3 regions of the Blautia sp. HCP3S3_G3 genome follow, and region 3 is predicted to be linked to each of the others. Evidence: predicted binding sites of a transcription regulator. Region 3 holds the regulator's gene; each other region holds the start of a gene.

Region 1 (3,291 bases), on a different contig from region 3:
GGGGTACAGATGGACTACGGAGAGGACATCAGTGATTCACTGGATGAACTGGAAGAACTTGCCGCAACAGCGGGTGCAGTTACGGTGGGGAAGATTATTCAGAACCGCGAAGCTGTTCATCCGGGAACCTATATCGGAAAAGGAAAAATAGAAGAAGTGCGTGCGCTGGCTCTTGCGGTGGATGCCAATGGAATTATCTGTGATGATGAGCTTTCACCTGCTCAGATGAATAATCTGGAGAGGGAACTGGAATGCAAAGTCATGGACAGAACGCTGCTGATCCTGGACATTTTTGCAAAAAGAGCAGTGACCAGCGAAGGAAAGATTCAGGTGGAACTTGCTCAGCTGCGATATCGTTCCGCGCGTCTGGTAGGTCTTCGGGAGTCACTTTCCAGGCTGGGCGGCGGTATTGGAACCAGAGGTCCCGGAGAAAAGAAACTGGAAACGGACAGACGTCTGATCAGGAACCGGATTTCCGCACTCAAAGAGGAGCTGGCGCAGGTGGAAAAGCACCGCGAACTGATCCGCACCAGAAGAGCTTCCGGTAATCTGAAAACCGCTGCGATCGTAGGATATACGAATGCAGGGAAATCCACTCTTCTAAATACGCTGACAGGAGCAGAGGTACTTTCGGAAGATAAATTATTTGCCACACTGGATCCCACAACAAGACTTCTGACGCTTCTGGACGGACAGCAGATTCTTCTGACGGATACCGTAGGATTTATCCGCAAACTGCCCCATCATCTGGTGGAGGCGTTTAAGAGTACGCTGGAAGAGGCCAGATATGCGGATTATATCATTCATGTGGTGGATGTTTCCAATCCTCAGGCAGAGATGCAGATGCATGTTGTATATGAGACTCTGCAGCAGCTTGGGGCGTCCGGGAAAAAGGTTATCACTCTTTTGAACAAACAGGACCGGGTGCCGGAAGGACAGATCCGGGATTTCAGGGCGGATTATACACTGAAGATTTCCGCAAAAACAGGGCAGGGACTGGATGAACTTCAGGATCTTCTCTCCAGACTGCTTTCGGAAGATCAGATTTATATTGAGCGGTTGTTTTCCTACCGGGAGGCAGGCAAGATTCAGCTGATCCGGGAGTATGGACAGCTTCTGGAAGAAGAGTATACAGACCAGGGAATCGCAGTAAAAGCCAGAGTTCCCATGGAAATCTATCCTCGTATGAATTGAAAAACGGATTCGGTTTTATATAAGAGAATGAAGAAATGCCATATGAAAAGTTTGCTCTATCCAACACAATGGAATGAACAAACGCATATGACAAGATTTATTCAGTCCAACACAATGGAATGAACAAACGCATATGACAGGATTTATTCAGTCCAATATAAGGGAATAAACGAACACCATATTGTGTGTTGATGAATAATTAACACTATATATGGTGTTTTTATATTGACTCAAAGAAGATACTCTGATACAATAGGTCTACAGCTTTGAAAACGTCAGGGGTTTACGGGGAAATTTAAGAGGAAGCAGAGGAGGATTACTATGTTTCAGGTTGTGAAGCGTGATGGTGAAATTGCTGATTTTTCCATGGGGAAAATTACAGCTGCAATAGATAAGGCGTTTGTTGCAAAAGAGAAGAATTACAGCAAAGATATGATCGATCTGCTGGGGCTTCGCGTAACAGCGGATTTTCAGAATAAAATTAAGGACAATCAGATTTCCGTAGAAGATATTCAGGACAGTGTGGAAAATGTGCTGATTCAGGCAGGATACGCAGATGTGGCCAAGGCCTATATCCTGTACCGCAAACAGAGAGAAAAAGTCCGCAATATGAAGTCTACGATTCTGGATTATAAAGAAATTGTCAACAGTTATGTAAAGGTAGAAGACTGGCGTGTAAAAGAAAATTCTACCGTGACATATTCGGTAGGCGGACTGATCCTCAGCAATTCCGGCGCGGTTACGGCCAATTACTGGCTGTCTGAGATTTATGACAATGAGATTGCGGATGCACACAGAAATGCGGATATTCATATCCATGATCTTTCCATGCTGACCGGATATTGTGCAGGCTGGTCTCTGAAACAGCTGATCCGGGAAGGACTTGGCGGAATTGAAGGAAAGATCACCTCTTCTCCGGCCAGACATCTGAGTGTACTCTGCAATCAGATGGTGAATTTCCTGGGAATCATGCAGAATGAATGGGCAGGAGCGCAGGCATTTTCTTCTTTTGATACGTATCTGGCTCCTTTTGTAAAAGTGGACAACCTTTCTTATCCGGAAGTGAAAAAGTGTATTGAATCTTTTGTTTACGGAGTGAATACACCGAGCCGCTGGGGCACACAGGCACCATTTTCCAATATTACACTTGACTGGACAGTGCCGGATGACCTTGCAGAGCTTCCTGCAATCGTGGGCGGCAAAGAGATGGATTTCAAATACAAAGACTGTAAGAAAGAAATGGATATGGTCAATAAGGCGTTTATTGAAACCATGATCGAGGGAGATGCCAATGGCCGCGGATTCCAGTATCCGATTCCGACTTATTCCATTACCAGAGATTTTGACTGGTCAGATACAGAAAATAACCGTCTGCTGTTTGAAATGACGGCGAAATACGGAACTCCGTATTTTTCCAATTATATCAACAGTGATATGAAACCAAGTGATATCCGCAGTATGTGCTGCCGTCTGCGCCTGGATCTGCGTGAGCTTCGCAAGAAGAGCGGCGGATTCTTTGGCTCCGGTGAGAGTACCGGGTCTGTGGGTGTTGTAACAATCAATATGCCGAGAATTGCGTATCTGTCCAAAACTCCGGAAGAGTTTTACCGCAGACTGGACCATATGATGGATATTGCTGCCAGATCCCTTCATATCAAGAGAGAAGTCATCAGCAAACTGCTGGACGAGGGGCTTTATCCGTATACCAAGAGATATCTGGGAAGTTTCAGCAACCATTTTTCCACCATCGGTCTTGTGGGCATGAATGAAGCAGGTCTGAATGCCTGCTGGCTGGGATGTGATATGACAGATGCGCGTACCCAGAAATTTACGAAAGAAGTGCTGGAGCATATGCGCAGCCGTCTTTCTGATTATCAGGAAATGTACGAAGGAGAACTGTTCAATCTGGAGGCAACTCCGGCAGAGTCTACGGCATACCGTCTTGCAAAGCATGACAGAGAGCGCTGGCCGGATATCCGCACTGCAGGAAGCAAGGGAGATACCCCGTATTACACCAACAGTTCCCATCTTCCGGTGGAATACAGCTCTGATATTTTTGATGCGCTGGATATTCAGGATGAACTGCAGACGCTGTAT
Region 2 (3,291 bases), on a different contig from region 3:
TTTCGGCCAGAGAGAAGCGTGTACTTCTCCGATATGAGCTTTGCGAAGGAAGAACATACAGATTCGGGACTGTCCGATACCGCCTCCAATCGTGTATGGCAGTTCTTTATTCAGGATGGCTTTCTGGAAATCAAGCTCCCGTCTGTCATCGCAGCCTGCACTGGCAAGCTGGCGATCCAGTGCTTCTTCATCCACGCGGATTCCCATGGAAGAGAGCTCCAGAGCAATATCCAGAACCGGATAATAAACCAGAATATCTCCATTGAGTTCCCAGTCATCGTAGTCCGGGGCGCGCCCGTCGTGACGTTCTCCGTTGCTCAGGGTCTTGCCTACCTGCATCAGGAAAACAGCACCTTTTTCTTTGACGATCTTGTATTCCCGTTCCTTCGGGGTGCAGTCCGGATACATGTCTACCAGTTCCTGGGTAGAAACAAAGGCAATCTCACGGGGAAGGATTTCCTCGATATAATCATACTGGACTGCCATATATTTCTCTGTTTTGCGAAGAACACTGTAGATGGCACGGACAGTGTTGATCAGGGTCTCCATTGTGCGCTCTTCTTTGGAGATGATTTTTTCCCAGTCCCACTGGTCTACATAGATGGAATGAATGTTGTCTACATCTTCATCCCGGCGGATAGCCACCATATCGGTATATAATCCCTCTCCGTGAGAGAAACCGTATTTTTTCAGTGCGTAGCGCTTCCATTTGGCAAGGGAATGCACGATCTCTGCATTTTCTTCCTGTCCCCTGATGTCAAAGCTGACAGGGCGCTCCACACCATTCAGGTTATCATTGAGACCGGTGGAAGGGGCAACAAAAATCGGTGCGGAAACGCGCAGAAGATTCAGTTTCTGTGCCAGTGTCTGCTGAAAAAAGTCTTTCACTGTCTTGATGGCTACCTGGGTATCATGCAGATTTAAATCTGACTGGTAGCCGACAGGAATCTTAATCTGTTCCATGGAATTTCCTCCTCAATTACACATAATTAATCACTGCTGACCATTATAACAGGAAACAGCGGATATTGCAATTTTGAAGTTGAAAAAAGAAAAACGAACATATGGTTGCTTTTTGGGAGCGGCTTATGTTATGATAAGAAGAAATAAGAGAAGATAAGAGAAAGGAAATCCGAAACAGACAAATCTGTCTGACAGGAGTTTTTTTATGGAAGAAGATTCTGAAATCAGAGCGGTCAATTGTACAAATTATGAAATCCGATAAGATAATAAATACCCTCTTCCTTTTTGCTGGTATATGTGCTATACTGTGACAAGTACACCAGATATGGAGAAAAAATGGGGGAAACGAGGGGTTGACCCACTAGATGTAGTATATAGGAGAACAGGTATGATTTATGTAATTAAGAAAGACGGCACTCGAGAAGAATTTAATCCTCAGAAAATTATAACTGCGGTGAACAAGTCAGCTGCACGTATTTTATATACATTTTCCGATGAAGAGAAAGAGTTTATCTGCCGTTTCGCTCAGGAACATGCGGAATCCCTTGGGAAGAATGAGATTGAGATCCAGGAAATGCACAACATTGTAGAGGGTGCGCTGGAGAGAGTGAATCCTGCGGTTGCCAAGAGTTACCGTGACTACCGCAATTATAAACTGGACTTTATCCACATGATGGATGATGTTTATACCAAGAGTCAGGCGATCCGCTACATTGGAGATAAGAGCAATGCCAATACGGACAGTGCTCTGGTTGCCACCAAGAGAAGTCTGATTTTTAATGAACTGAATAAGGAACTTTACCGGAAATTTTTTATGAACCGCAATGAGCTTCAGGCATGCAAGGACGGGTATATTTACATCCACGATCAGTCTGCCCGTCTGGATACGATGAACTGCTGTCTGTTTGATGTTGCTTCTGTACTGAGCGGCGGTTTTGAAATGGGAAATGTATGGTACAATGAACCCAAGACCCTGGATACGGCATTTGATGTTATGGGTGATATCATTCTGAGTACTGCAGCTCAGCAGTATGGCGGATTTACGGTGCCGGAAGTGGATAAGATCCTTGCTCCGTATGCCCAGAAGAGTTATGACAAATACATTCAGGAATTTATGAAATACTCTGATCCGAACTGGAGCGGCAGAGAGGAGAAAGCCATTGAATACGCACTGGATAAGGTTCGCAGGGATTATGACCAGGGCTGGCAGGGAATTGAGTATAAGCTGAATACGGTAGGTTCTTCCCGTGGAGATTATCCGTTTGTAACAGTGACACTGGGACTTGGAACAGAACGGTTTGAGAAGATGTGCAGTCTTTCTCTTCTGGAAGTTCATATGGGAGGACAGGGCAAGAAAGGCCATAAGAAACCGGTCCTTTTCCCGAAGATTGTGTTCCTTTATGATGAAAACATCCATGGACCTGGCAAATGCTGTGAGGATATCTTTGAAGCAGGTGTGGAATGCTCTTCCAAGACCATGTATCCGGACTGGCTGTCCATGTCCGGCAAGGGATATATTTCCAGCATGTATAAGCGTTATGGCAAGGTTATCAGCCCGATGGGCTGCCGTGCTTTTCTGAGCCCATGGTATGAGCGTGGAGGGATGCATCCGGCAGATGATCAGGATGTTCCGGTATTTGTGGGAAGATTTAATGTGGGTGCAGTCAGCCTGCATCTTCCGATGATTCTTGCTAAAGCCCGTGCTGAGAGCAGAGATTTTTATGAAGTACTGGACTTCTATCTGGAGATGATCCGTAATCTGCATATCCGTACTTATGAATATCTGGGACAGATGCGGGCATCCACCAATCCGCTGGCTTATTGTGAAGGCGGTTTTTACGGCGGACATCTTCAGCCTCATGAAAAAATCGGCAAGATTCTGAAGCCTATGACAGCTTCTTTCGGAATCACCGCCTTGAACGAACTGCAGGAGCTTTATAATGGCAAGTCGATTAAAGAGGATGGACAGTTTGCTCTGGATGTTCTGAAATATATTAATGATAAAGTAAATCAGTTTAAGGAAGAAGACGGATATCTTTATGCAATCTATGGAACACCGGCAGAAAGCCTCTGTGGTCTGCAGGTAGAACAGTTCCGTAAGATGTACGGAATTGTGGAAGGCGTTTCCGACCGTCCGTATGTAAGCAACAGCTTCCACTGCCATGTGACAGAGGACGTTACGCCGATTGAGAAACAGGATCTGGAGGGACGTTTCTGGGAACTTTGCAATGGCGGTAAGATTCAATATGTCCGCTATCCGATCGGATATAATAAAGAAGCCATTCGTACTCTGATCCGTCGTGCCATGGCACTTGGCTATTATGAAGG
Region 3 (3,291 bases):
GGCTGTCAATGAAATGCTTCAGAAGACAAGTACCGCTTATGCACCGTGGCATATACTGGAATCCGCAGATAAGAAATATGCCCGTATAAAAGCGTTGAAAATCGTAATAGAAGAAATCGAAAAGGCACTTGAGTGATGCATGGCCTTCTAAATGAAAAAGGAAACAGGTCGGGAGATGGTGATAAAACCGTCTCCTGGCCTGTTTCCTTTTGGTGAACATGCTTATTATCTTGCAGCTACAGACAATGATAAATTTGTGAGTACAGATGAATTGTAGGTTTACGGATGCATCCAATTTCTAACCTGCGAACACAGATGAGTTGTAAGTCTCTGTCTGCATAAAATTTCATTCTGCAAGCGGATGATTTTTCACTCTATGGACGAAGATAATTCTTCATGGTTTTCAGCGCATTTTTTTCCAGGCGGCTGACCTGTGCCTGGGAAATTCCGATTTCATCGGCAACTTCCATCTGCGTTTTTCCTTCATAAAAACGCAGTTCAATGATATGGCGTTCCCGATTATTCAGACGCTGCATGGCTTCCCGGAGAGAAAGATCTTCAATCCAGCGATCTTCCCGGTTTTTCTTGTCGCTGATCTGATCCATGACATAAAGCGTATCGCCGCCTTCTGTGTAAACCGGTTCGAAGAGACTGACAGGACTCTGGATGGCATCCATGGCATAGACGATCATTTCTTTTTCAATGCCGATCTCTTCTGCGATTTCCGCGATGGTGGGTTCTTTGTCGTGATGACGGAGATAATTCTCTTTTGCGTAGATTGCTTTGTAGGCAATGTCGCGAAGGGAACGGCTGACACGTATAGAATTGTTATCACGTAAATAACGGCGGATTTCTCCGATGATCATGGGCACCGCATATGTGGAAAATTTGACATTCAGTGTGGTGTCAAAGTTATCAACGGCTTTCATCAGTCCGATACAGCCAATCTGAAAGAGATCATCTGCATTTTCACTGCTGTTCTGAAACCGTTTGATCACGCTTAAAACCAGGCGCAGATTTCCTTTGATGTACAGTTCCCGGGCTTCCATATCACCTTCCCTGATCCGCCTAAACAGTTCCTCTTTTTCCTCAGGCTTCAGTACGGGAAGCTTTGCGGTATTGACTCCGCAGATTTCTACTTTATTAAGCGCCATCTGAATGATCCTCCTTATCTTCTTTTGCTATTAAAAATGATTCTCAAATGGGAGGATAAATATACTTTTTTCGGGAAAATATAAAAAATATAAGCCCTTGACAAAGGACGATGACGCAGATGAATCAGAATGCCGGCGATGGGACAAAGTTCATCCGGAGTGCTCCTTGTGGAAGCATTTTTCTTCTGTGATATTGACGAGAATGATATCCTCACCAATCTGACAGATACATTCCCAGGGGATGATGAATTCGCTTTCTCTTGCGAACAGGCTGCAGAATTTTCCTGGACCTGGAACGATAAGCGCGGTGAGACATCCGGTTTTGCAGTCGAATTCCACATCTGCCGGACATCCCAGACTGCGGCAGGTACAGGTATTGATAATTTCCTTTTGCTTCAGATCACATACACGCATGAGAAAACCTGAGCTTTTTTATTTATTTATGCAGAAAAAAACGGCATTATACCCGCACTTTTATTGACATAAAACGGAAAAATAAAGTATAATATCGGCAGAAAATGATGAAGGATTACATGCATGAGCAGGGGAGGAAAATGCAGTGAAATGTCCGTTTTGTAATCAGGAAAATACCAAGGTTGTGGATTCCAGACCGGTAGAAGATACGAACTCTATCCGGAGAAGAAGAATGTGTGATGCCTGCGGCAAACGTTTTACCACATATGAAAAAGTGGAGACGATTCCGCTGAGTGTGATCAAAAAAGATCAGAACAGAGAGCAGTACGACAGAGCGAAACTTCAGGCGGGGATTTTGCGTGCGTGCTATAAGAGACCGATTCCGATTGAGAAAATCGAAATCATGATGGATTCCATTGAAGGGGAAATTTTTAATACGGAAGAACGGGAAATTCCAAGTACAAGAATCGGCGAAGTGGTTATGGAACATCTCAAGGATCTGGATGCGGTGGCATATGTACGATTTGCTTCTGTATACAGAGAGTTTAAAGATGTCAGCACATTTATGGATGAACTGAAGAAATTTATGGAACCATAAAGATGGATGATTGTCGGAAAGAACAGAGGAGAATCCGGTTCTTCTTCCGTTTTTGAAATGCAGAATACTATCTGGCGAGGAAGTTGAAAGTAACGGCATAATGGCAAAGAAAAGTGCCCATCCGGGAACCAGAGCAGTTTTCAAACATGCTCTGGTCTCAGGTGGACACTTTTTTCTGTGCAGCAGTAACAGGAAAGAATCCTGTTACTGCATTAAGAAATTTTGTCTGATGATTTAAGAAGACAGGAATTAAACGATTCCCTGTGCTTTCATAGCATCGACAACTTTTTCAAATCCGGCAATGTTTGCGCCGACTACATAGTTTTCTTCCATATCGTAACGTCTTGCGGCATCATCCACTTTTCTGAAGATGTCTTTCATGATTGTGTGAAGTTTTTCATCCACTTCTTCTGCACTCCAGGAAATTCTCATGGAGTTCTGGCTCATTTCAAGAGCGGAAGTAGCTACACCGCCTGCATTGGCAGCTTTGCCAGGCATGAAAAGAACGCCGTTTTCCATAACATAATTGGTTGCTTCCAGAGTAGTAGGCATGTTGGCACCTTCCACAATATATTTACATCCGTTTGCAACCAGTGTTTTTGCACCGTCAAGACCAAGTTCATTCTGAGTAGCACATGGCAGATAAACATCACATTTGATATTCCAGATGCCGAGACCGTCTGTATAAGTAGCGCTTTCTACACGGTCTGCGTATTCTTTGATACGTCCGCGTTTTACTTCTTTGATATCTTTTACGATATCCAGTTTGATGCCGTCCGGATCATGGATGAATCCGTTGGAGTCACACATGGCAACTACTTTAGCGCCAAGCTGAGTAAGTTTTTCTACTGCGTAAATAGCAACGTTGCCGGAACCGGTTACGATGGCAGTCTTGCCTTCCGGAGAATCGTTGTGTGCCTTCATGATTTCATTGAGCATGTAAACCACACCATATCCGGTAGCCTGTGTACGAACAAGAGAACCGCCATAGGTAAGTCCTTTTCCAGTAAGGACACCTTCGTAAAGACCGCGGATTTTCTTGTACTGTCCGAACAGATAGCCGATCTCACGGCCGCCGACACCGATATCACCAGCAGGTACGTCTGTATCAGCACCGATGTATTT

Evidence for each region. The regulator NrdR, encoded in region 3, represses ribonucleotide reductase genes. The targets are predictions, from matches to a motif close to CACAANATNTTGTG.
Region 1: a site for NrdR is predicted at 1,398-1,411, ahead of ACTNEW_RS12300 (ribonucleoside triphosphate reductase). Genes of this name have one in related genera too.
Region 2: a site for NrdR is predicted at 1,323-1,336, ahead of nrdD (anaerobic ribonucleoside-triphosphate reductase). Genes of this name have one in related genera too.

What each region holds. Positions count from the first base shown of each region.
Region 1 covers NZ_JBQHXR010000016.1:39,942-43,232, reverse strand. The annotation lists gene hflX (GTPase HflX) at 1-1,194, shown strand, start outside; gene ACTNEW_RS12300 (ribonucleoside triphosphate reductase) at 1,516-3,291, shown strand, end outside.
Region 2 covers NZ_JBQHXR010000016.1:20,946-24,236, reverse strand. The annotation lists gene asnA (aspartate--ammonia ligase) at 1-963, opposite strand, end outside; gene nrdD (anaerobic ribonucleoside-triphosphate reductase) at 1,352-3,291, shown strand, end outside.
Region 3 covers NZ_JBQHXR010000002.1:230,362-233,652, reverse strand. The annotation lists gene pap (polyphosphate:AMP phosphotransferase) at 1-136, shown strand, start outside; gene sigG (RNA polymerase sporulation sigma factor SigG) at 375-1,154, opposite strand; gene ACTNEW_RS04790 (YlmC/YmxH family sporulation protein) at 1,305-1,568, opposite strand; gene nrdR (transcriptional regulator NrdR) at 1,714-2,166, shown strand; gene gdhA (NADP-specific glutamate dehydrogenase) at 2,416-3,291, opposite strand, start outside.